DNA from 2 places in the Robinsoniella sp. genome. Region 1 is predicted to be linked to the other one. Evidence: riboswitches for the same ligand, from Rfam matches in the RefSeq annotation. Region 1 holds a riboswitch; the other holds the start of a gene.
The links. Region 1 has a riboswitch for thiamine pyrophosphate ahead of ACH2DQ_RS09510 (thiamine-binding protein). Riboswitches for the same ligand answer to the same signal wherever they lie in the genome.
Positions count from the first base shown of each region.

Region 2: linked by a shared signal. The riboswitch ahead of thiC (phosphomethylpyrimidine synthase ThiC) and the one ahead of ACH2DQ_RS09510 (thiamine-binding protein) in region 1 are both predicted to bind thiamine pyrophosphate.

Region 1 covers NZ_JAWYAJ010000205.1:3,192-6,365, reverse strand. Annotated here, with positions in the region: gene rapZ (RNase adapter RapZ) at 1-556, shown strand, start outside; gene whiA (DNA-binding protein WhiA) at 568-1,536, shown strand; gene ACH2DQ_RS09515 (HPr family phosphocarrier protein) at 1,529-1,783, shown strand; TPP riboswitch at 1,825-1,935, shown strand; gene ACH2DQ_RS09510 (thiamine-binding protein) at 2,038-2,334, shown strand; gene ACH2DQ_RS09505 (ABC transporter permease) at 2,303-3,067, shown strand; gene ACH2DQ_RS09500 (ABC transporter substrate-binding protein) at 3,149-3,174, shown strand, end outside.
Region 2 covers NZ_JAWYAJ010000266.1:6,361-9,534, forward strand. Annotated here, with positions in the region: gene ACH2DQ_RS13170 (hypothetical protein) at 1-413, shown strand, start outside; gene ACH2DQ_RS13175 (hypothetical protein) at 583-1,692, shown strand; TPP riboswitch at 1,748-1,851, shown strand; gene thiC (phosphomethylpyrimidine synthase ThiC) at 2,010-3,174, shown strand, end outside.

The DNA.
Region 1 (3,174 bases):
AACCAGAAGAGCCCACCCACTTGCAAAAAATGGCAGAATAGATAAAGGAATTGCCGCTGAGCGGGAACAACTGGTATTTTTAAAACAGCATGCCGATTATATCCTGGATACCAGCCAGCTGCTGACCAGGGAACTGAAGCTGGAATTGGATAAAATATTTGTGCAGAACCAGGAATTTAAAAATATTATGATTACAATCTTATCCTTTGGTTTTAAATATGGGATACCCAGTGATTCTGATCTGGTATTTGATGTACGGTTCCTGCCAAATCCCTTCTATATTGATGAATTAAAGCACAAGACCGGAAATGACAGGGAAGTGCAGGATTATGTTATGGGTTATGACATAGCACATGAATTTTTAAAAAAACTGACTGATATGGTGGGATTTCTCATTCCAAACTATATAATAGAAGGAAAAAATCAGTTGGTCATCAGCATCGGATGCACGGGAGGGAAGCACCGTTCCGTTACATTGGCAAACAGACTGTTCGAGACCCTTGGTCCCAAGGATGAATACGGACTGAAAATTGAACACAGGGATATTAATAGATAAGAAGGTGTGTTATGTCTTTTTCAAGCGATGTCAAAGAAGAATTATCAAGACAGTCCAGCAGCGCGAGACATTGCCAGATTGCTGAAATTGCCGCCATTATTAGTATGTGCGGCGGGATATCCATCTCCAGCAAAGACAAATACAGTGTCAGAATCCAGACAGAAAATATCGCAGTCGCAAGAAAGTACTTTACTTTATTGAGAAAAACCTTTAATATAGAGACGGAGGTTTCCATCAGGCAGAATATGTCTGTAAGAAAAAGCCGCGTGTATATAGTTTTGGTAAAACGACATGAAGATTCACTTATGATTTTGAAGGCCGCCAAGCTCCTGAATAAGGATATGGAGGTAGAAGAAAATCTTTCCATCGTGAATAATATGGTGATTCAGAACACATGCTGTAAAAGGGCATTTATAAGAGGCGCTTTTTTGGCGGCAGGTTCGATCAGTGATCCGCAGAAGTTTTATCATTTTGAAATTGTCTGCACGACCATACATAAGGCAGAACAGCTGCAGGCGATTATAAATAGTTTCGGACTGGATGCAAAAATTGTGGCCAGAAAGAAATATTATGTTGTCTATATTAAAGAAGGCGCACAAATTGTCGATATATTGAATATCATGGAGGCACATGTGGCACTTATGAATTTAGAGAATGTCCGGATCTTGAAGGACATGCGCAATGAGGTGAACCGGAAGGTAAATTGCGAAACCGCTAATATTCATAAAACAGTCAGCGCAGCAGTAAAACAAATTGAAGATATAAAATATATTCAGTCTACGGCAGGATTTGAAAGTTTATCCGAAGGATTGGCTGAAATGGCAGAACTACGGTTGGCCCAGCCGGATGCGACACTAAAGGAATTGGGAATGTTGTTAACACCTCAAGTTGGAAAATCAGGAGTAAATCATAGATTGAGAAAATTAAGCAATTTAGCGGATGAGCTAAGAGAGAACAAGGAGGAGAAACATTATGATTAAAAAACCTATCACAATTCAGATTCCAAGTGGATTGGAAGCACGGCCGGTAGCACTTCTGGTGCAGGTGGCAAGCCAGTACGAGAGCGATATCCATGTAGAATGTGGTGACAAGAAAGTGAATGCAAAAAGTATAATGGGTATGATGACTTTGGGCCTGGTTGCAGGTGAAAATGTTAATGTCATCGTAGAAGGCAGCGATGAGCAGGAAGCTATGAACAATATCGAGAAATATTTAAGCAGTAAATAATGAAATGAAACTGGTACAGTATAATTCTATTGTACCGGATAAACATGAAATAGGGGAGTCGGGAGAACCCGGCTGAGAGTAAACTACACCAATGTTTAGACCCATAACCTGATCTGGATCATACCAGCGTAGGGAAATATACCAATGGAGCAGTTTTTGCTAAGTACAGATAAAATTGCAGCTGATTGATAAAACCCTATCGTGAGATGGGGTTTTTATTATTTAAAATCATATAAGAAATGGAGAGAAGAAAGATGAATGCAAGTGTAGCGATTCAAACATTACCGAAAGCTAAAAATGATGAGGAATTAATCCGTATTGTAGATGAAGTAATTGCGTATATTAAAAGTACAGGTTTAAATTATTACGTAGGACCTTTTGAGACTGCAATTGAGGGTGATTACGATGAATTGATGGATATTATAAAAGAGTGCCAGCATATTGCGATCCGCGCGGGTGCACCGTCTGTTGCGGCATATATTAAAGTTTCCTATAAACCGGAAGGAGATGTACTTACGATTGAAAAGAAAGTTACAAAGCATCACCAGTAAGCTGTACTGTATCAGTGCAATTCTGGTTTTACTTATCCTGTGGCAGGCGGCATCTTCGTTTGAACTGGTGCCGTCCTTTATGCTGCCGTCACCGATGGCAGTAATCCGGGCATTTGTAAGTGATTTTAATTTATTAAGGATGCACTTGGGGACAACCCTTGTGGAAGCTTTTCTGGGACTTGGGATTGGAATCTTAACCGGATTTTTAGCTGCCTTATTGATGGACCGTTTTGAAGGTGTATATAAAGCATTTTATCCAATTATGGTAATCACCCAGACGATTCCCACAATTGCCATAGCACCCCTTCTGGTATTGTGGATGGGATATGATGTTGCACCAAAAGTGACTTTGATTGTAATCGTAACGTTTTTCCCGATTGCAGTCGGACTTCTGGAAGGTTTTCGGGCGGCAGATAAGGATACTATGAATCTAATGCGGTCAATGGGAGCAAGCCAGGGACAGATATTCCGGTATGTGAAGCTTCCCGGAGCGCTGGGAAATTTTTTCACAAGCCTGAAAATCTCTGTTTCCTACTCTGTAGTAGGGGCAGTGATAGCGGAATGGCTGGGGGGATTTCAGGGGCTTGGCGTATATATGACCAGGGTGCGGAGTGCCTATTCCTTTGACAAAATGTTTGCAGTAATTTTTCTGATATCAGCAATTAGTCTGGTTCTGATGTGGCTGGTAACAGTTCTGCGTAAAAAGATAATGCCCTGGGATCAATTAAAATAGTTATTTGAATTTCATAAGAAATAGCAGACATAGATTCAAAACAATAACTTTTTTGAAACAGTGAAGACGAGGAGAATACAAATGAAAAAGAAATTATTAGCGGTTAC
Region 2 (3,174 bases), on a different contig from region 1:
ACGAAAACGGTTTGAAGGATATGAACGGAAGCTTGCAGGAATGGCTGATGCTTGTAAACTTAAAGCCATCCAAGACGGCAACCCTAAAAATGACGGTTTTCCTGGACGGGGAATCCCATACCAATGACTATCAGGCGGCAGACGGAACATTTCAGTTCGAGTTTCGCGCAGGCTATGACGATGCACCGCCCCAGACCGAGATAGTAACGGAAAAGCAGGCGGATAAAATAGTTACGAATAAAGTTACCACACCCGGACCGGTAAACAAGGTAGTAAGACAGGTAAAAACAGGCGATGATACTCCGGTTGTATTCTGGCTGGTGGCAGCAGGAGCTTCTCTTCTAATCGTAATCCTGGCGGCTGTATATGGCAAAAAGAAAAAAGATAAGCATGATTATTTTGCCGCAAAGTAAAAAAATCAAAAAAGGGCTACACGAAAGAGATGATGAAAGCAGCAGTCTGTTATAATCGTTTTAGAAGCAGGAAATAAATAGCTGGGACCTTATGTGAAAGCGTTAGAAACTGCCGGGAACAGTATAGATCGCAGATTCCGGTTTTGCAGAAAAGGGCGGAGGGATAATTATGAGTATGATAAGGAAAATAGACAGGGTGGTAATGCTGAGCTGCCTTTGTATATGCATGTTGATGGGGGCCATGACATTGCAGGTAAACGCAGCAGAAGAAAATACCTATACAGTTACCTATCGTCCCGGCAATATTGCAAGGTTCCGTGAACAGTTATATGCCGGTTATGTAGCCGAATATGGTGAAAACCAGGTATCCCGCAGTGATGCCACGGGAAGTATTAAAATCACAGTTTCTGCGGGTGCACCCTATCCCACAGCGCCGGATGCACAGGATCTGGTATTTGATGATGCACATAAAGGAAAATATTATGTGAAGACAGAATGGCGTCCCACTTGGGAAACTGTCACGGAAAATGGTGATTTTGTAGTGGATTACGGTGCTTTAACCGACTCTGTGGAATACACAATCCGGTTCGTGGATTCAGGCAGCGGCGAAGACGTTGCAACGCCGGTCATTACCATGGGGAATGTTCATGACCAGATCACATATACGGCAAAGGCAGTACAGGGCTATGCCTATGATTCTTATGTAAAACAGATGACCCTGACAGCAGATTCCGCTAAAAATGAAATCAGATTTCAATACACCAGTACGGAGCAGCCAACTACTCAGGTTGTACAGGTACCGGGAGAAACCATAACGAATACCACATACGAGCAGGGACCGGGTACAACCGTCAACGAAACGGTCACTGTACCGGGGGGGAACACCACGCCAACGGGCAATAATGCTTCTGCAGGCAATACCCAGGCAGATAATAACCAGGCAGATGGAACCACTGCGGATAATAATGCAGCGGCTAACCAGAATCAAGACAATGCAAATACGGTGCCAAACCAGAATGAAAACAATGTGAATATTACCGATGAAGAAGTGCCGTTAGCTGACCAACCGGAAGATACCGGCAGCACCGATGGTGCCAATGCTCCAGAAACCACTATGGCAACTGAAGAGATTACAGATGCTGAAGTTCCGCTGGCACAAAAGCCATCAGAAGACCTGTCATCCTCGGGCAAACCAATTATTTTAGGCAGTGCATTTGCAGGAATTTTGTTACTTGCAGGCGGCTTCCTGTATTTTATGAAGAAAAAGGGTAAGTGGTAACAACACACAGACTATTGACATTTAATACCTGTGCGTCTATAATAACAATAACTGAATAGCTATGCAGGGGAACTATTTATAGTTGAGATTGATATGTATATATCTAACCCTTTGAACCTGACAGTTAACACTGTGGTAGGGAGCATTCGATGAGTAATATTTGGATGTTCACTTTTTAGTGAACATTTTTTTATGAAAATATAGAGTGAACTGGCAGGTAAGCAATTACCTGTCTTTTTTCATGTTTAGAGCGAGTCAGAAAGCATCTTTCAGGGCATTTGCTATTCGTTAATAAAACACATAAGGAGGAACAGCAAATGCGCGCATATTACACGCAGATGGAAGCAGCAAAGAAAGGAATTGTAACACCACAGATAGAGACAGTCGCGGAAAAAGAAAAGATTGAAGCTGAAAAATTAGTGGAACTGGTAGCATCCGGGCAGGTGGCAATACCGGCAAATGTACATCATACTTCACTTTCACCGGAAGGAATCGGAAGCGGACTTCGCACCAAGATAAATGTAAATCTGGGAATTTCCGGAGATAGTAAGGATTATGACAGGGAATTGAAAAAAGTGCAGATGGCAATTGATTTTGGAGCTGAAGCAATTATGGACCTGAGTAATTATGGAAAAACACATGACTTCCGGGAAAAGTTAATTGATATGTCCCCGGCTATGATTGGCTCAGTTCCCATGTATGATGCAATTGGTTATTTAGAGAAGGATCTGCTTGAAATTAAGGCAAAGGATTTTTTGAGAGTAGTAGAAGCACATGCAGTAGAAGGAGTTGATTTTGTTACTATTCATGCGGGATTAAACCGCAGGGCAGTGGAGAGTTTCCGCAGAGCCGGCCGTAAAATGAATATTGTGTCCAGGGGAGGATCGCTGCTGTTTGCATGGATGGAAATGACGGGTAATGAAAATCCGTTTTATGAATTCTACGATGAAGTACTGGATATTCTGAGGGAACACGATGTGACAATCAGCATTGGGGATGCTCTGCGCCCGGGATGCATTGCAGACAGTTCCGATGCAGGTCAGATAGCAGAATTAATTGAAATCGGAAATCTGACCAGGAGAGCATGGGATAAGGATGTACAGGTGTTGGTGGAGGGCCCCGGACATATGGCAATGGATGAGATTGCTGCAAATATGAAAATGGAAAAGAGAATCTGCCATAATGCCCCTTTCTATGTACTTGGACCGTTGGTAACGGATATTGCACCGGGATATGACCATATTACATCAGCAATTGGAGGCGCCATAGCGGCTGCAAACGGAGCGGATTTCTTATGCTATGTCACTCCGGCGGAGCATCTGCGTCTGCCAGATGTGAATGATGTACGTGAAGGCATCGTAGCCAGTAAGATTGCAGCACACGCTGCAGATATTGCCAAAGGAATCAAAGGAGCCAGAGATATTGATAACCGTATGGCGCAGGCAAGGCAAAAGATGGACTGGAATGAAATGTTTGATATCG